DNA from 3 places in the Micromonospora noduli genome. Region 2 is predicted to be linked to each of the others. Evidence: riboswitches for the same ligand, from Rfam matches in the RefSeq annotation. Region 2 holds a riboswitch; each other region holds the start of a gene.

Region 1 (6,370 bases), on a different contig from region 2:
TGGGGTGCTCACCGTCGGCCCGGTGGCCGGGCACCTCGCCGACCTGGCCGCCGCGATGGGCCGGCACGAGGAGGCGGCCGAACACCGTCGTACGGCCCGTGCGGTGACAGCGCGCGCCCGCGCCACCGCCTGACCCTCGCCCGCGGGCACCGCGACTTGCCGGTTTCCGCCGGAACCCACCGGCCGGTGCGGTCAGATGGAACCACCGGCGCGTCCACCGCCGGCCGTGGTCCGAGGGGGTGTACGCGTGGAGGCGCTCATCCTGATCGTGGTGCTCGGCGTCACCGTCCTCGTCGGCACCACCCTCGGCGGTCGGTACCGGGTCGCCCCGCCGGTCCTGCTCATCGCGTTGGGCGTGCTGCTCGGGCTCACGCCGCCGCTGTCCGAGGTCACCCTGGAACCCGACCTGGTCCTGCTGATCTTCCTGCCGGCGATCCTGTATCGGGAGAGCCTCACCATCAGCCTGCGGGAGATCCGGGCCAACCTGCCGGTGATCGGGTTGCTCGCCGTGGTGCTGGTGGTGCTCACCATGGTCACTGTGTCGTTCGCCGCGCAGGCGTTCGGGGTGAACCCCGCTGCCGCCTGGGTGCTCGGCGCGGTCCTCGCGCCGACCGACGCCGCCGCGGTCACCGGCCTGGCCAAGCGGTTGCCCCGTAAGCTGCTCACCACCCTGCACGCGGAGAGCCTGATCAACGACGGCACCGCGCTGGTGGTCTTCGCGGTGGCAGTGGGTCTGCTCAGCCACAGCGCCAGGCCGGGCGTGCTGGGCATCGGTGAGGAGTTCGTCGGCGCCAGCGTCGGGGGCGTGGTCGCCGGTCTGCTGGTGGGGGCCGCCGTGGTGCTGATCCGCAAGCGGCTCGACGATCCGCTGCGCGAGGGCGCGCTCAGCGTGCTGACCCCGTTCGGCGCCTTCCTGCTCGCCGACGCGGTGCACGCCAGCGGTGTGCTGGCGGTGGTGGTCGCCGGCCTGGTGCTGGCCTACGCCGGCCCACGGGTGATCCGCGCCCGGTCCCGGGTGCTGGCGTACGCGTTCTGGGACCTCTCCACGTTTCTGATCAACGGCGGGTTGTTCGTCCTGCTCGGCACGCAGATTCCCCGCTCGGTGCGGAGCATCACCAGCACCTCGCCCGAGCGGGCGCTGCTGATCGTGCTGGTGGTCACCCTGGTCGTGATCGGCACCCGCCTGCTCTTCGTCTACCTGACCGCGCAGTCGGCGCGGCTGCGGCGCCGGCGGATAATGGACCCGAGCCAGGGGCCGTCCGCCTGGCGGGTGGGGACCGTCGCGGGCTGGTCCGGTTTCCGGGGCGCGGTCTCGCTGGCCGCCGCCCTGGCCGTCCCGACGGTGATGGTCGACGGTCAACCGGTGGTCGAACGGGATCTGATCATCTTCGTCACCGCGCTGGTGATCGTGCTGATCATGCTGCTTCAGGGCACCACCCTGCCGTTGGTCGTGCGCTGGGCCGGGCTGAGCGGCGACCCGGAACGCGTCGACGAGGCCCGCAACGCCCGGCGGCGGGCCACCGAGGTGGGCCTGGCCGCTCTTCCCCAGGTCGCCGCGGAGATCGGTGCCCAGAATGAATCGGTGCGTCGGCTGGAAGCCGAGTACCGGCGGCATCTGGAGGACCTCGACGAGAGCGGTGGGAACACCGCCGAGGAGCGCCGCCTGGAACGCCGACTGCGCCTCGGCGTTCTCGCCCACAAGAGGCGGGAGGTCACCCGGCTGCGCGACAACCGGGAGATCGACGATCTGGTGCTCCAGGAACTTCAGTCCGCGCTGGACAACGAGGAGATCCGGCTGCTGGGGCGCGGGCCCAACGAGTGACCGTCGGCAACCCGTCGGGCCGCGCGGCTCAGAGCACCTGGTCGAGGAAACGGCGAAGCCGCGGATGCTCGGCCCGCTCGAAGATCGCCTCGGGTGGGCCGGCCTCCAGCACCACGCCCCGGTCCATGAAGGCGACGGTGTCGGCGACCTGCCGGGCGAAGCCCATCTCGTGGGTCACCACCACCATGGTCATGCCGGCGGCGGACAGGTCGGCCATCACCCCGAGGACGCCCTTGACCAACTCCGGGTCGAGCGCCGAGGTGGCCTCGTCGAAGAGCATCACCTCGGGCCGCAGCGCCAGCGCGCGGGCGATCGCCACCCGCTGCTGTTGACCACCGGAGAGCTGCGCCGGCCGGGAGTTCGCCTTGCCGGCCAGCCCCACCAGCTCCAACTGGGCCCGGGCGACGGTCTCCGCCTCGTCCGCACCGAGCTTGCGCAGCCGCCGCAGCGCCAGCGTGACGTTGCGCAGCACGCTCATGTGCGGAAAGAGGTTGAACTGCTGGAACACCATGCCCACCCGCTGCCGCAGCGCGTCCGGGTCGTCGCCCAGCACGCTGCGCCCGTCCAGCAGCACGTCGCCCCGGTCCGGTTCGATCAGCCGGTTGATGGTGCGCAGCAGCGTGGACTTGCCCGACCCGGACGGCCCGATGACGCAGGCCGTCGCGCCTCGCGGCACCGAGAGGTCGACGCCGCGCAGCACCCGGTTCGGTCCGAAGGCGAGGTGCACGTCGCGTACGTCGAGGCTGACCGAGGTCGTCGTGGCGGTGGTCATCGCCGATCTCCTTCCGTCGCGGCGTACGACGCGATGTCGTCGTCCTCTTCGGTCGACGCGGTGGCCGGCCGGCCGTTGCGCAGCCGCCGGTCGATCCAGTTCACGACGTGCGTCAGCGGGACCGTCAACGCCAGGTAGCAGAGCCCCGCCAGCAGCAGCGCCGACTCGTTGCCGGTGGTGGCCGCGTAGTCCTGCCCGATCCGGAACAGCTCCCGCTGGCTGGCCACCAGGCCGAGGAAGTAGACCAGGCTGGAGTCCTTGATCAGTGCGATGAGCTGGTTCACCCAGGCCGGCAGCACCCGCCGGATGCCCTGCGGAATGATCACCAGCCGCATCGCGTCGGCCCAGGAGAAGCCGAGCGCCCGGGCGCCCTCCAACTGGGCGGCCTCCACCGACTGGATGCCCGAGCGGAAGATCTCTCCGATGTACGCGGCGGCGATGAGCGACAGCGCCAGGATGCCCAACGGGTAGGGATCCGGCCCCCAGACCTGCATGCCCAGCGGGGCCAGCCCGACGCCGATCAGCAGGATCGTCGCCGCGGCCGGCAGCCCCCGGAACACGTCGGTGTAGATCCGCGCCGGCCAGCGCAGCCAGCGGCTGCGGGAAATCCCGGCGACGGCCAGCAGCAGGCCCAGCACCGAGCCGAGCAGGGCGGCGGAGACCGCCAGGATGAGCGTGTTGGGCAACCCGACGGTCAGCATCTCGGGCAGCGCCTCGCGCATCGCGTCCCAGTCGAAGAAGGTCTCCCACAGGGTGCTCAACGGATCCATCGGTGGCTCCTCCTCCCGCCCCGCTCGCTCGTCACCGGCTCAGGACGCGATCGACGCGGACGCCGACGGCACGGCCGTAGCGGACGCCGACGGCGCGGTCGACGCGGACGGGGCCTTCACAGTGCCGCTGCCCGGCGTGAAGTCCGCCGGGATCGGCCGGCCCGGGTAGTACTGCGCCTGCAACCGGCTCCAGGTGCCATCGGCGATGACCTCGTCGAGGCCCTTGTTCAGCGCCTCGCGCAGCTTGTCGTTCCCCTTGGCCACGGCGTACGCGGTAGGTGCCGGGCTGAGCTGCTTGGCCGCCACGGTGATCTTGCCGTTGCTGTCGGTGGCCGACTTCTCGCCGATCTCCGCCGGGGCGATCCAGGCGTCGGCGGTTCCCGCCTTGAGCTGGTTGATCGCGCCGTTGTAGTCGGGCACCCGCACCGGGTTGAGCTGCTTGCCGGTGGCGTAGTCGTCCTGGACGGTGCCCTGCACCACCACGACCCGCTTGCCGGCGAGCTGGTCGAAGCCGGTGATCGGCGAGCCGGCCGGGACGTCCAGGCCGAAGTAGCCGAAGTCGTACCCGTTGCCGAAGTCGACGGTCTTCCTGCGGGCCTCGGTGATGGTGATCGAGGAACTGCCCACGTCGAACTTGCGGTTGTTGACCTGGCTGAGCAGCGCGGAGAAGTCGGTGCCGACGAACTCGACAGTGAGACCGAGCTTGCCGGCCACGGCGGTCAGCAGGTCGTTGTCGAAGCCGGTGAACTTGCCGTCCTTGAGGTACACGTTCGGCGGGGCGTCGGTCAGCGTTCCGGCGCGCAGTACGCCCGACTGGGCCAGGCCGTACGGGTTGGCGGTGGCGTCGGACGAGCTGTCGTCGCCGCAGGCGGTGAGGGCGGTGGCGGCCAGGATCGTGGCCGCGCCCAGGGCGGCGGCGCGGGTCAGGGCAGGAAGGAATCGCACGGGTGTCTCCGAAGGGTGGTGTCTCGGCGCGCACGGACGTGCGCCACCGACGGTGCGCCCGATGGGCGTACCGGTGGGAAAGGAGCTCGGGAAGGGGGTGCTAGAGCGCGGTGCCGCGACGACAGGCGGCGCTGCACATTCGCATCATGTCCACGTGCCGTCGCCGGATCAGTGCGGGCGAGGGTCGACCGGTGCGGGAGTCCGCGACGTCGGTCGGTGGGGTGGTGCTGAGGATGCGCATGGTTCTCCCGGGTCTGTGCTGACCTGGGTGCCAGGCCACGCTTGCACCGACGTCCTGCCGGTGCCTGGTCTTCACCCGGGGCACCCCACCGCGGAGGAGGGTTGCCGGCCAGCGAGCCGGGGCTTCGCGCTGGCGCTCATGACCTGCGCCGAGGCTAGCAGCAGGAACGGGTGGATCGTCCAGTCGTTATGACCACGCTCACTGTGCGCGACGGACCGTCGACTCGCAGGTCAGCCGGCGTGCACGTGCGGTCGACGGTGCGGGTCGGGCTCCTGGCGGCGCAGGATCTCCCGGGTCACCGAGGCGATGGCGCCCTGTCCGAACGCCAGGTAGCGCAGGAAGTTGCGGGTTGGGCCGCCCTCGGACCACTCGAAGTAGATGTGGGGGCGCCGACGGCTGCGGTCGCGGATCTCCAGCAACAGAGCGGCGAGCGCGGTGGGCACCGACGAGCTGGCCAGGCTGAGCACCGGGAAGCGGTCGTCGGCCACGCTGCCCCGGACCAGCAGCTCCGTCTCGAAGTCGGAGGGGTCGGTGACAGTGACCTCGACGAAGATGACGTCGCCGTCGTCGGGAAAGTCGTTGTCCGCCATGGTCTGGGCCAGCTTGGCGCGGTACTCCGCCTCGTCGCGCCGGTCGGGTTCGTGTGCGATGAGGCGGATCCGTCGTCCGGCGCGTTCGTCGATCATCCGGGCCGCGGCGTGGTCCAGTTCGACATGGTCGACGCGCAGCTCGTAGGCCCGGATCAGCCGGGACAGCACCGACACCAGGATGATCCCGCCGATGAAACAGGCCGCGATCTTGACGCCGCTCGGGCGCTCCACCACGTTCGCCACTGTGGTGTAGACGAAGATCACCGCGACGACTCCGAACGCGATGGTGCGACCGCGCTGACGCTGCCGCTGCGCCGCGAGCGTCACCGCCGTCGCGGCCGAGGTGATCAACACCAGGACCCCGGTGGCGTACGCGCCACCCTGCGCGTCCACGCTGGCCTCGAAAACGATCGTGATCAGGAACGCCACGGCGGTGAAGACCAGCACCAGCGGCCGGACGGCTCGGGCCCAGGTCGGCGCCATGCCGTAGCGGGGCAGGTAGCGCGGCACGAGGTTGAGCAGACCAGCCATCGCCGATGCCCCGGCGAACCAGAGGATTCCGATGGTGGACAGGTCGTAGACGGTGCCGAACACCTCGCCGAGGTGGGCGTGTGCCAGGTAGGCCAGCGCGCGCCCGTTCGCCGGCCCGCCCGGCTGGAAGGCCTCCGGCGGAATGAGCACGGTGGTCGTCACGCTGCTGGTGATCAGGAAGACGCTCATGATCACCGCTGCGGTGGTGAGCAGCCGGCGGGCGCCACGGATCCGGCCCAGCGGTCGTGCCTCCGAGTCCTGCGGGTCACCCCGTACGCTCGGCATGACCGCCACCCCGGTCTCGAAGCCGGACAGGCCCAACGCCAGCTTCGGAAAGACCAACAGCGACAGCCCGACCACCAGCCACGGATCGCCGTGCCCGGTGGTCAGCATGGTGGTCCAGTCGCCGACCGCGCTCGGGTGCGTCGCCACCCGCCACAGCGCGTCGGCCACCACCACCGCGTTCAGCGTCAGGTAGACCGCGACGAGGACGACGGCGATCCCGATGGCCTCGGTGAATCCCTTGAGGAACACCGCGCCCAGCAGCGACACCAGCAGCAGCGTGACCAGCACCTCGTGACCCTTGAGCCCGCTCGGCCAGAACGGGTTCTCGTCGATGTGCGCCGTCGCGTCGGCGGCCGAGAGGGTGATGGTGATGATGAAGTCGGTGGCCGCGAAACCGAGCAGCACCAGCACCAG
Region 2 (6,370 bases):
GTCCAGCACGGCCTCGTCGGTCGAGTAGACCCCGGCGGTGAGCGCGCCCTTCTCACCGACCGTCCGGCGCAGCAGCTCCAGGCTGTGCGTGGTGGAGTCGGTAGCGATGGCGAACGAGATCGGCCCGAACCACTCCCGGCCGTACGTCTCCGCGTCGTCAGCGGTCAGCTTCACGATCGTCGGGGTACGTACCACCGCGTCGGCGTACGACGGGTGGGCCACGGCCCGCGACTCCAGCACCGGCTCGCCGACCTTGGTCACCTCGGCCAGCCGCTCCAGCACCCCGTCGTTGACGATGGCGCCGGTCAGCTCCACACCTCGGGCCGGGTCGGCGGTGAGCTTGCCGACCGCTGCGGCGATCCCGCCGGCCACCTCGTCGAAGCTCTTGTGCCCCTGGTCGGTCTCGATGCCCCCGGCCGGGATGAGGATGTTCTGTGAGGTGGTGCACATCTGCCCGCTGTAGAGGGTCAGCGTGAACCCGAGGTTGCGGCACATGCCGGCGAAGTCGTGGGTGGAGTCGATGACGACGGTGTTGAGGCCGGCCTTCTCGGTGTAAACCGATGCCTGCCGCGCATGGGTCTCCAGCCAGTCGCCGTACTCGGTGGAGCCGGTGAAGTCGACGATCCGGATGGCCTGGTGCAGGGCCAGGTCGCTGGCGAGCTTCTCACCGGGCGCCTCGGCCGCCAGCATGATCAGGTTCGGGTCGAACCCGGCCTCGGCGAGCACCTCCCGGGCGTACTTCACTGTGATGGCCAGCGGCAGCACCGCGCGCGGGTGCGGCTTGACGATCACCGGGTTGCCGGTGACCAGCGAGGCGAACAGCCCGGGGTACGAGTTCCAGGTCGGGAAGGTGTTGCAGCCGATCACCAGCGCCACCCCACGCGGCACCACGTGGAACGTCTTGGTCATCCGCAGCGGGTCACCCTTGCCGGCGGCCTTCTCCCAGCCCGCCGTACCCGGGTGCCGGGTCATCTCGGCGTACGCGTACGCCAGCGCTTCCAGCGCCCGGTCCAGCGCGTGCGCGCCACCGGCCTGGAAGGCCATCACGAACGCCTGCCCGCTGGTGAACTGCACCGCGTTGGCCAGCTCGAAGATGTGCTTGTGCAGCCGGTCGAGGATCTCCAGGCAGACGCCCACCCGGGCCTGCGGGCCGGCGTCGCGCCATGCCGGCAGCGCGGCGGAGGCGGCGCTCACCAGCTCACCGGGGCCGGCGTGCGGGTAACGCACCGCCAACTCCACGCCGAAAGGGCTCGTCTCGGTGGCGACCCGAACGCCGGAGCCGGGCTGGTCGAGCGGGAAGTCACCGCCGAGGTACGCCTCGAAGGCGGCCTTACCGTCGGCGGCGGCGGTCTCGCCGTACACCCGGGGGCTGGGGGATTCGGGATAGGCGGACCAGTAGCCCCGCTCCGTGATCGCGGTCAGCGCACGGTTGAGGGTGTCGGCGTGCCTGTCGTACAGGGGATGCGGGGTCTCCGTCATGCCCGCCATCATGCCTGAGTCCGGTCCGCGAGCAGTAGCGCGAATGCCCGACAGCGGCTCATGCCGCAGTCGAGTTCCCGAGCAGAAGCGCCAATGGCCGACGGCACGGGGTTGCTCGCGGCGGCAGCGGGTAACCGCAGGCCTCCGGCCAGGGCTCAGAGGGTGAGCTGCCAGTCGGTCCAGGAGTCCACCGGGCGGAAGCCGAGCTGTTCGTTGATCGCCACCATGTAGCTGTTGCTGGCGGCGTTGATGGTGTCGATGCTCCGCACCGCCGGCTCGTGGGTGAGCAGGTGGTGCAGGTTCTCCGCCTTGGCGATGAGGCCGAGCCGGTGTCCACGGTGTGCGGGGTCGACGATGGTGATCTGCTGGAACGCGTGCCAGTCGGCGGAGGCGCCAACCTCCAGCAGCGTCCAGGCGACCAGCCGGCCGGACGCCTCGTGTCGCATCCCGAGGTGGTACCGCCGGCGGCCCTTGGCCTCCAGGGCCCGATCGGTGCCGCGGATGCGCTCGGCGTCCACCTGCTCCGGCTCCCACTGCATGTCACCAAGGGGCGCGTCCATCATCAGCCGGCCGTCAAGGTAGGCGATGTCCGTCAGATACTCCTCCGGGGTGGCGCCCTGCCAGCACACCGATCGGTACCCCTCGGAACGGGGCTGGGCCTCGACGAGTGCCGCGCGGAGCGCGACCCGGTCGATCTCGGCGATCTCCAGCCGGCGACGCACCTCGACCAACGCGGCCTGGGCTCCGGTCGACGCGGCGAACGCAGCGCCCGCCACGTTCCGGGCCGGCCCGTCGGGCAACGCGGAGACGGTCAGCCCGACGACCCGCTTGCGGCCGTGCTCGCGCAGCAGCCGTACGCCGTACTCGTGCAGTGCCCGACCGACGCCCCGGCGCCGCAGCTCCGGACGCACCTTCAGCTCGACGGTGGCGTTGTCGGTGTTGTCGAGCTGCGGCAGGTCCAGTTGCAGGAAGCCGGCCGGGACACCGTCCAGTCGGGCCAGTGCCCAGAGCGTCCGGGTGCCGGGCAACGGCGTGTGGAACAGCGCGTCGAAGCGGCGCCGGCAGAAGGGCGGTAGGTCCGGCAGATCGGCGTCGTTGACCGCCACCCCGATCCGGTACGCCTCGTCGACGGAAGTCCGGTCGGCGCCGTCGAACGACGCGATGGTGATGCTCATGCCGGTGAGCCTGCACCGTACAAAAGCGATCGGGCCAGCGAATTACTCGCTGGCCCGATCGAACGTGGTCGGGAGGGACACTCGCACAACGCCTCCGGCGTTGGGTCGCAAGAACTTCAAAAGTCTTCGGCGAAATGCCCTCCCGCACGGAGCATCTTGCGCCGTCCGGTTCCTGTCGTCAAGTCCGTAGCGGCGGGTTTTCCACACTCACAGCGAAAACCCAGTTACCGACTGATCGACTCGGCCCCGGTCCGAGCGAGCCCGTCAGCCGAGGAGGCCGGCGTCGCGGGCGGCGCGCAGCGAGGGCTTGATGTGGTGGGTCGGCCCGACCTGGCCGGCCACCGCGTCGATGGTCTTCAGACCCTCGCCGGTGTTGAAAACGACGGTCTCGGCCGTCGGGTCGAGCCGACCGGACTCGACCAGCTTGCGCAGCACGGCCACGGTGACCCCACCCGCGGTTTCGGCGAAGACCCCGGTGGTACGGGCCAGATCGCGAATGCCAGCGCGGATCTCGTCGTCGTCGGCGTACTCCATCCAGCCGCCGGTGCGGCGGACCGCCTCCAGGGCGTAGAGGCCGGCCGCCGGGTCGCCGATGTTGAGCGACTTGGCGATGCCGGTGGGCTTGACCGGAACGATCGTGTCGGTCTCGGCGTGCAGGGCGACGGCGATCGGGTTGCAGCCGGCGGACTGCGCGCCGAAGACCTTCCAGCCGTCGGCGGGCGCCTCGACCAGGCCGATCTCCACCAGCTCGGAGAACGCTTTGTCAATCTTGGTGAGCAGCTCGCCGCTGGCCATCGGGATGACCACCTGCGCCGGAATCCGCCAGCCGAGCTGCTCGGCCACCTCGTAGCCGAGGGTCTTGGAGCCCTCCGCGTAGTACGGCCGGACGTTCACGTTGACGAACGCGGTGTCCTCGAATTCGTCGGTCTCCACCAGCTCGCCGCAGAGCCGGTTGACATCGTCGTACGAGCCGTCGATGGCGACCAGTTCGCCGCCGTAGACGGCGGTGGTGATGACCTTGCCCTGCTCCAGGTCGCTGGGGATGAAGACCACCGAGGGCACCCCGGCGCGGGCGGCGTGGGCGGCCACCGAGTTGGCCAGGTTGCCGGTCGACGCGCAGGCGAACCGGCTGAAGCCGAGCGCCTTGGCGGCGGTGAGCGCTACCGAGACGACCCGGTCCTTGAACGAGTGGGTGGGGTTGGCGCTGTCGTCCTTGACCCAGAGCGGCGCGGTGATGCCCAGCTCGGCGGCGAGGTGCGGGGCCGCCACCAGTGGGGTCAGCCCCGGGTCGAGGGTGACCCGGCTGGCCGGGTCCTGACCGGCGGGGAGCAGGGCGGCGTACCGCCAGATGTTGTTCGGGCCGGCCTCGATCTGCTCGCGGGTGACGGTGGCCAGCGCGGCGGCGTCGTAGTCGACTTCCAGCGGGCCGAAACACTCGTAACAGGCGTGCTGGGCGGCGAGCGGGTAGCGGGCCGAACAGGCACGGCAGACCAGGGCGCGGGCGGGGCTGGCAGAGGTGTCGATGCCGGAGGCGACGAGCGTCGACGTCATGTCGAGAGTCCTCTCATCTTTCCCCGCATCGCACGGTGCGGCGGGGACGGAATTGGCACCTGCCCCGCGGATCGCTCAGCGGTGAGCGCGCAGGGTGGTTGCCGGGGCGTCGTCGGGCCGTATCCCTCAGCCCCTCTGGATGAGGTATTCAGTTGTGCCGTCGAGTCTAGGACAACGCTGTCGGTCGTTGCTACCGCAGATCCCAGCTACTGGGTCAGCGGGCGCTCACCGCCACCGGGTCGGTCACCGCGATCGGATCCGTCACCGCGCTCGGCCGGGGCGGTGCGGCGGACCGGGGCCGGGCGGCGAGGTTCGCGGCGATCAGGGCGGCGATCGTGATGGCGGCCCCGACCAGTTCGACGGGCTCCGGGCGGTAGCCGCGGGCGATCTGCACCGCGAAGGTGGTCACCGGGACCAGGTTCATGAACAGCGCGGCGTTGGCGGCACCGAGTCGCTGCACGCCGGTGTTCCAGGCCAGAACCGCGATCACGGCACCCACCAGCACGGCGTACGCCAGTTGCGGGGCGACCGCCACGAGGTCGGCGGCGGCCGGCGCGTGCTGCCAGCCGACGGCGTCGGCGCCGATGCTCAGGACGAGCATCGCGGCCGTGCCGGCGAGCGCGGTCAGGGTGGTGAAGCGCAGCGGCGACCACTCGCCGAACCGGCTGGCGCCGTGGGTGTAGATGCCCCAGCCCAGCACCGCGCCGATCATCATGAGCCCGCCGAGGCCGAACTGGCCGAGCCCGGCCAGGCTGCCCCGCGTGATCACCAGACCGACGCCGAGGAGCGCCACCAGGGAGAGGGCCAGCAGCAGCGGCTTCGTGCGTACGCCGTCGCGGGCCCAGCGGACCAGCTGGGTGATCACCGGAGTGGTGGCCACGAAGAGGGAGATCTGCTGCGGGGCGGCGTGTTCGAGCGCCAGGTTGGTGAGCAGGTTGAAGCCGGCGAAGCCGACCACTCCGAGCACCACCACCTCCAGTGCCCGGCCACCGTGCCGGAGCGCTCCGGCACCCTCGCGGAGCAGCAGGATGGCGACCAGGACGACGGCGGCCAGCAGGTAGCGCGCGGTGGTCAGGTTGAGCGGGTCGACCCGGTCGAGCGCGCTGGCCAGGATCGGGAACATCACGCCCCAGCCGAGCACGGCGACCAGTGGGTACGCGGTGGCGCGGGATCGCATCGGCAACTCCAATGTTCGAGTATCGTCGAACCAACGACACCGACCATAGGGCGTCGTTCGATAGTTGTCGAACAAGGGTTACACTGGTCACATGGAGCCGCACGAGCCCGACCTGACCGCCGTACCGGTCACCAGCGTGCTGGCCGCACTCGCCGACGACGTGCGGCTACAGATCGTCCGGGCGCTCGCCGAGGGCGGCGAGTCCGCCTGCGGCAGTTTCGACTTCGGCGTCTCCAAGGCGACCCGTAGCCACCACCTCAAGGTGCTGCGCGAGGCGGGGCTGACCCGGACCCGGGCCGCCGGCACCAGCCGACTGGTCCGGCTCCGCCGGGACGAGCTGGACAAGCTCTACCCCGGCCTGCTGGACGCGGTCCTCACCCAGCGCCCGCCGGCCTGACCCCGCCTCACCCCCGCTCCACGGCCGCAGTCCGCGTGGCGGCACCAGCCGGTCTGCCGGCGGCACGTCATCCTCGGCTGGGACCTGCCACCGACGCTCGCTTTGGAGCTGAATCGTCTACGACATCAGCGAAGAGGTAACGCCGCGACCGGGAGTGGCGACCGGGAGTGGGCCCGGGCGCATCGGCCGGCCCTGACCGGACGCGCCGCCGAAGCCGCCTCGTCGAGGCTTCGACGGCGCGTGGTTCGGGTGTGGTCAGACGGACACCGCGTCGGGCTCGGCCGCCGAAGCCGATGCCGATGGAGTGTCGGTGCGACGCCGGGCGCGCAGCGTGTCGAGTGCCCAGGCACCCGGGCCGAGAGCCGCGACCAGCAGGAACGCCCAGCAGAAGAGCGCCGCCCGCTCGCCTCCGTTGTGCAGCGGCAGCAGAGCATTCGGCTGGTGCACCACGAAGTAGGCGTACGCCATCGAGCCGGAGGCGAGCAGCGCGGCGGGTCGGGCGAAGAGCCCGACCAGCACCAGTACGCCGCAGACCAGTTGGATCAGGGCGGCCCACCAGCCCGGCCAGGTGCCGAGGGGTACCGCCTTGCC
Region 3 (6,370 bases), on a different contig from region 2:
ACGTAGGCGACAAGCGTCTGCCAGGAGGCGCGGCCGGCGTCGTCGACCTTCCACCGGGCGGCCACCGGCAGCAACCGGACCAGGAAACGCCAGATCCGGTTGCCGTCACGCAGGAAGAAGAACGTCGCGAAAAGCACCAGCAGCGTGCCGGTCAGCACCTCGGCAAGCGTCGCGGCGGTGCTCAACGCGCCGCTGGTGAACCTCGAGGTGTTGTTGTTGATCCAGCCCTGCGCCTCGTCGATGTAGCGGTCGAGTTGCCCGTCGGAGAGGTGCAGCGGGCCAGTCTTCAACCAGTTCTGGATCTGCCGGACGCCCTCCGAGGACTTCTCGCTCAGCTCCGGTACGCCACGAATGAACTCGTTGACCACCAGCGTCAGCGTGCCGATCACCGCGGCCAGGCCGCCGACCAGCACCACCGCCGTCGCCAGCGACCGGGGGAACCGGGCCCGCAGCAGCCAGCCCACCGCCGGGGCGAGCAGCGCGGAGAGCAGCAGCGCGATGGCCAGCGGAATGATCACGATCTTGACCGTGCCGACGATCCGCAGCAGCGCCCAGGCCACCACGCCGATCACGATCAGTCGCCAACACCACGCGGCGGCGATCCGCAGCCCGTGCGGAACGTCGGCGTCGTCCCGGCTGGAGGTGGAGCTGTGCAGGTCCACCGGAGGTTCCGCGCCGTAGACAGTGGCGCTCTGCGGCGCGGTCGGCCCCGGCACGGCCGGCGACGCCACCCGGGCCGCCTCCGACGCGTCGTTCAGCGCGTCGCTGGAGGCGCCCTCGTCGGCGCGCGCCGACTCCTGTCGTGACTGGTAGGCGCGGCGAAGCCGCCCGCGTACCCGCTCGAAGCGGCTCAAGCGCACCTCCTGGCAGAAAACCCGGCCCGCCGACGGCGACAGGTCGGACAGCATACGTCCGTTCCCGACACCGTAGGGCGGTTGCGCCACACAATGCCCCGACCACCTCCGGCGTAACCACCGGTCGACCACCGTCGGCCACACGGTAGCGTCTGCGACGTGACCGCCGACAACGATCTCGACGCCGGCCTGCCGATCCGCCTGCTGCACGACCGTGTGCTGGTGCGGATGGAGGGCAGTGAGGGCGAACGCCGCTCCACCGCTGGCATCGTCATTCCGGCGACCGCTGCTGTCGGGAAGCGCCTCGCCTGGGCCACCGCGGTCGGGGTGGGGCCGAACGTCCGCGCCATCGTCTCCGGCGACCGGGTGCTCTTCGACCCGGACGAGCGCTCCGAGGTCGAGCTGCACGGCCGCGGTTACGTGCTGCTGCGGGAGCGGGACGTGCACGCCGTGGCCGCCGAGCGGATCGAGAACGACTCGACCGGCCTCTACCTCTGACGCACCTCCCCCGGCCACCAGGGCCCGTCGCGCACCGTTTGCCCAGGCGCACGACGGGAAGCCATCCGGCGACCGTGGCCCTGGGGAGGGACGATGCCGGTATTCGTGAAGAAGCTGTTGACCTGGGGCAGTGTCGCGTTCCTGATCTACTTCATGGCCTTTCGGCCGGACGGCGCCGCGCAGATGTTCCGGGCGATCGGGGCCGCGCTGATCGCGATGTTCCAGGGCCTCGGTGACTTCCTCACCTCGCTGCTGGCCTGAGCCGCACTGCTGGCCTGCCGTCAGCCGCCAGGCCGTAGCTGTCAGGGGTGCGTCGGCGGCCAGGGCGACGCCGGGCGCAGGCCGGGCCAACCGGGCGGGGCGTACCCCACCGGCGCCGGCGCGGGAGTCAGCACCACCGGGATCGGCACCACCGGCTCGTCCGGCGCGTCCACGGCGCGCTGCGTGCCGTCCGGGAAGCGCAGGTGGTAGCGGCTGCCGTCCCAGACCCCCGCCGGAGCCTGCGGGTCCCGACCCACGAAGAACGACCGGTACGCGGTGATCGCGTCCAGCAGCTCCCGCTCCTCGCGGGCGGTCCGCTCCTGGTCGGCCGGTTTGCGGTCCAGGCCGCGCAGCGCCCCGTCGCGCAGCAGGGCCAGCCGGGTCGCGGCGGACTGGTAACCCCGCATCGCCCGCACCCCGGCGTCGCCGGCCACCCGCCGCGCCCAACTGCGGGCGGCGTGCCGGCGGCCGAGACCGCTCAGGGCGGCCACCTCGGGCGGGCTGAGCCAGCCGGCGCGGACGTAGTCGGGCAGGACCCGCTCGGTGAGCCGCCCCTCCCAGGCGCGCAGCCACAGGGCCAGCCCCACGGTGCCGAAGAAGACCGGCACCATGAGGCCCAGGAAGCCGTACAGCATGATCACGGCCTCGCCGGTGGCCTGGGTCAGCGTGGGCAGCAGGTTCCACGTGCCGTGCAGCATCATCGCCAGCAGCAGGCCGGCGATCGGGGCGAGCACCCGGATGCGCCGGTCGGCCGTCCGGGAGGCGATACCCAGGCCCACACCGGTCATCGAGGTGAAAAGGGGGTGGGCGAACCCGAACAGCAGAATCCGCAGAATGAAGATCGCGATGACCTGCTGGATGCCGGTGGCCGGGCCGTACCGGTCGGCGCCGGACGCGTACCCCAACCCGCCCAGGTAGAGGATGTTCTCCACCATCGCGAAGCCGACCGCGGAGAGCCCGCAGTAGACCAGGCCGTCGGTGATCCCGGACCACTCGCGGCGGCGGAACACCAGCAGCAGGATCGGGCCCAGTGCCTTGGTCAGCTCCTCGATGAACGGCGCCACCAGCACCCCGGTGAGCGCGGACGGCAGGCCCCAGTCGGCGAAGCGGTTGGCCGCGAAGTCGTTGACCGTGAGCGAGGCGGCGGTGGAGACGAACGCCCCCCAGGCGAAGCAGAAGATCAGATACTTCAACGGCTCCGGTTCGTACCGGTCCAGCCAGAGGAAGCAGGCGACCAGCACCGGCACCGGCAGGATGGCGGCGACCACCCCGATCAGCAGGGCCTGCACACCGAGCGACTGGCCGAGCGTGAAGACCATGAAGACCGCGCACGCCGCGATCAACAGCACCACCCCGGCCAGCACCAGGAACCGCCGCCAGCCCAGGCGGCGCAGCGGCATCCGGGGCGTCTCACCCGTGGGCGGGACGGCGGGCGCAGGCGGGGCGGCGGGCGACGGCGGCAGTGGTGAACCGGGCGGGGTGTCGGCCATGCGGTCAGCGTAGCCATCCGCCGCCGGCTGGTTCGGGCGCATCGGCAGCCGCTATGCTGCCGGCAGGTCACGAGTGCCAGCGTTCAGCCCCGGCTTGCTGGCCGGCAACCCTCGTCGAGTTCGCGGTGGGGTGCCCCGGGTGATGACCGGGCCCAGCCCGATCGGTGTGCTGGGCAAGCGCGGACCCCGTCCCGATGTCGCACCCGGGGTCCCTGACCCCGGAGGTTCCGGCGTGTCCGTCACTCTCGTCCCCTCGCTGCCCAGCCTGCCCACCGCGCCGTCGGCGCCGTCCGCGCCGCTCGACGTTCTCGGCGTGCCCGGCGAGATCAACCTGGACTACGCGGCCAGTGCGCCGTGCGCCCGGGCCGCCGCCGACGCGGTGGCCGAGCTGCTGCCCTGGTACGCCAGCGTGCATCGCGGAGCGGGAGCGCTGTCGCGGCGCTGCACCCTCGCGTACGAGCAGGCCCGGCAGACGATCGGCGACTTCTTCGGCGCCCGCGCCGACGATCATGTGATCTTCACCCGCAACACCACTGACGCGCTCAACCTGCTGGCGCGGGCCGTGCCAGCCGGCACGACGGTGGTCACCAACTCCTCCGAACACCATGCCAACCTGCTGCCCTGGCCGCGCGGGTCGGTGCGCCTTCCGGTGCCCAGCGACCCCGACGGGGCGGTACGCGATCTCGCCGCCGCCCTCACCGAGCTGCGCCGGGGCAGCAGCCCGGCGCTGCCGGTGCTGGTCGCGGTGACCGGTGCGAGCAACGTGACCGGTGAGCGGTGGCCGGTCGCCGAACTGGCGCGGGTGGCCCACCGGCACGGTGCCCGGATCGTGCTCGACGCCGCGCAGCTCGCCCCGCACGCCCCGGTCGACCTGCTCGCGCTCGACGTCGACTACCTGGCCGTGTCCGGCCACAAGCTGTACGCGCCGTTCGGCACGGGAGTGCTGATCGGTCGGGCCGACTGGCTGGACGCCGCCCCGCCCTACCTTGCCGGCGGTGGCGCCACCAGCCACGTCGGGCCAGCCACCCACGACGTGACCTGGGCGACCGGCCCGGCCCGGCACGAGGGCGGCACCCCGAACCTGCTCGGGGCGGTCGCGCTGGCGGCGGTGTGCAAGGCGCTCGACGAGGCGGACCGGGGCCTGCTGGCCGCCCACGAGCAGGACCTGCTGGACCGGCTACGGGCCGGCCTCGCCGCCCTGCCGCACGTCGTCGAGCTGCGCACCTTCGGCCCGGACGCGCCCCGGGTCGGCATCGTCTCGTTCGTGGTGGCCGGATGGGACTCCACCGAGGTGGCCACGCGGCTGGCCGCCGAGCACCACATCGGCGTACGGGACGGTTTGTTCTGCGCCCACCCGCTGGCCCGGCGTCTGCTCGGCGAGGCGGCGGCGCGTACCGGCCGGCGGGACCTGCCGCCCACCGCGCTGCGTGTCAGCATCGGGCTGGGCAGCACGGCCGCTCAGGTGGACCGGCTGCTCGCGGCGCTGGCCGAGCTGGGCTGAGGCCCGTCCGGCGGTCGCCCCGCTCAGCCGACGGGCGGGGCGGTGGGTGGCTTCGGTGTCTCGCCGGGCTCCGCGGGCTCACCGACCGGGCGCTCCTGCTCCCCGAAGGCGGTGCGGATCCACCGGTTCGCCTCCTCCTGCTCGATCCCGGAGGCGACCAGCAGGTCGCTCGCGGTGGTGCGGATCTGGGCGATCACCACGCTGCCGGAGAAGCCCACCCCGGCGCCGTACGCCCGGCCGGCCTCGCTGACCGCTCGCAGCGACCGCTCCCGGGCCTTCTCCGGCTCCTCACCGGCGGCGAACTCGTGCTTGAGCAGCCGGACCGACTCGGCGAGGTGGCCGATCGCGTCCGGCATCGGATCGGGCACCGGTTCCTCGTCCTCGACCAGAGTGACGGACCGGCGGATCAGCGTGCCGCTGTTGCGCATCGCCCGGTCGATGGGGTCGGCCGCCTCGGCGTAGTGGGTCAGTTCGTCGCGGCGGTGCCAGCGGGCCGGGGAGAGGGTGGCGGTCTCCTTCGCCCCCTCGATGGCCTCGCCCAGCGTGGCCAACTCCTCCTTGTTGTTGCGCAGCCTCTCCAGTGCGCCCTGGATGGCGGCGCGGTCCCGGTTGCGCAGCCCGTCGGCGGTGGCGTCGAGTTGGGCGGCGAGCAGGTCCAGGGCGGGTCGGGCCGCCCGGTTGATCACTCGGAGCGGGTTCAGTGGCAACAGCACCGCCGTGACCAGCAGTGCGATCCCACCGCCGAGGAAGGCGTCGACGAAGCGCGGGATCTCCAGGTTCTGGGTCGACGGGCTCAGCGTCACGATCAGCACCGCCGTGGCCGCCGCCTGGATGACGATGGCCACACTCGCTCCGGCGAAGATGGTGAGCAGGATCGCCACGGTGACCACCAGGCCGAGCTGCCACGCCCCGGTGCCGAGCAGGTAGATCAGGAGGTCGCCGACGGCCACTCCGACCCCCACCCCGACGATCAACTCCACCGTCCGGCGGAACCGCTGGCCGACCGACGCGGCCAGGGTGCCGACCGCGGAGATCGGCGCGAAGACCGGTTGCGGGTTGCCGAGCAGCTTGTGCGAGATCAGGTACGCGAGCCCGGCAGCCAGCCCGGCCTGCACGGCTAGTCCACCGGCCATCCGTACCCGGTGCAACCGGTCGTGCAGAGTGGCGCGGCTGCGGTGGCGCAGCTGTTCGGTGGCCTCGGCGATCCGCGCGCCGTCGATGTCCACCAACCCGTCGCGCAGCGCGGTACGTCGCACCATCGGAGGTCGCTTGTCCCGGGCCACGGCCATGGGCGCGACTACCCGTGGTGGCCCCGCTGAATCCTCCCTTCCCGCGCGTCGCGGGCGGATGCGGCAGACTCGGGCGGTGGCTGATCTGTTGGACCGGTGGCGGGCGGCGGCCCGAGGTGCCGGCGCGAGCCCCGATCCGGATACCACCCGCGCCGGAGAGCAGGTGATCGCCCGGTGGCGGGAGCCGCACCGGCACTATCACACGCTGGCCCACCTGACGGCGGTGCTCGATGTGGTGGACCAGCACGCCGACCTGGCCACTCGGGCCGACGCGGTCCGGCTGGCGGCCTGGTTCCACGACGCGGTCTACGACCCCCGGGCCGCCGGCGACGCCAACGAACGGGACAGCGCCGCGCTGGCCGAGAGCGTGCTCACCGGGCTCGGGGTGCCGGCGCCCACCGCGACCGAGGTGCGTCGGCTGGTGCTGCTCACCGCCGGGCACACTGTGGCACCGGGCGACCGGGACGGCGCGCTGCT

What was found. A riboswitch is a leader RNA that binds a small molecule or an ion and turns the genes downstream of it on or off. The one in region 2 is predicted to bind S-adenosylmethionine.
Region 1: another riboswitch for S-adenosylmethionine. It lies ahead of MED15_RS25635 (ABC transporter substrate-binding protein); the one in region 2 lies ahead of thrC (threonine synthase).
Region 3: another riboswitch for S-adenosylmethionine. It lies ahead of MED15_RS23880 (aminotransferase class V-fold PLP-dependent enzyme); the one in region 2 lies ahead of thrC (threonine synthase).

What each region holds. Positions count from the first base shown of each region.
Region 1 covers NZ_PYAC01000033.1:220,478-226,847, reverse strand. Annotated here, with positions in the region: gene MED15_RS25655 (ATP-binding protein) at 1-133, shown strand, start outside; gene MED15_RS25650 (Na+/H+ antiporter) at 248-1,822, shown strand; gene MED15_RS25645 (amino acid ABC transporter ATP-binding protein) at 1,851-2,594, opposite strand; gene MED15_RS25640 (amino acid ABC transporter permease) at 2,591-3,364, opposite strand; gene MED15_RS25635 (ABC transporter substrate-binding protein) at 3,404-4,309, opposite strand; SAM riboswitch class IV at 4,583-4,694, opposite strand; gene MED15_RS25630 (amino acid transporter) at 4,781-6,370, opposite strand, start outside.
Region 2 covers NZ_PYAC01000002.1:280,943-287,312, reverse strand. Annotated here, with positions in the region: gene paaN (phenylacetic acid degradation protein PaaN) at 1-1,479, opposite strand, end outside; gene MED15_RS06910 (GNAT family N-acetyltransferase) at 1,635-2,654, opposite strand; gene thrC (threonine synthase) at 2,919-4,205, opposite strand; SAM riboswitch class I at 4,216-4,351, opposite strand; gene MED15_RS06900 (DMT family transporter) at 4,420-5,382, opposite strand; gene MED15_RS06895 (ArsR/SmtB family transcription factor) at 5,474-5,779, shown strand; gene MED15_RS06890 (DoxX family protein) at 6,035-6,370, opposite strand, start outside.
Region 3 covers NZ_PYAC01000024.1:8,770-15,139, forward strand. Annotated here, with positions in the region: gene MED15_RS23865 (AI-2E family transporter) at 1-908, opposite strand, end outside; gene MED15_RS23870 (GroES family chaperonin) at 1,014-1,352, shown strand; gene MED15_RS33610 (hypothetical protein) at 1,446-1,613, shown strand; gene MED15_RS23875 (PrsW family intramembrane metalloprotease) at 1,655-3,145, opposite strand; SAM riboswitch class IV at 3,169-3,289, shown strand; gene MED15_RS23880 (aminotransferase class V-fold PLP-dependent enzyme) at 3,336-4,604, shown strand; gene MED15_RS23885 (FUSC family protein) at 4,628-5,863, opposite strand; gene MED15_RS23890 (HD domain-containing protein) at 5,970-6,370, shown strand, end outside.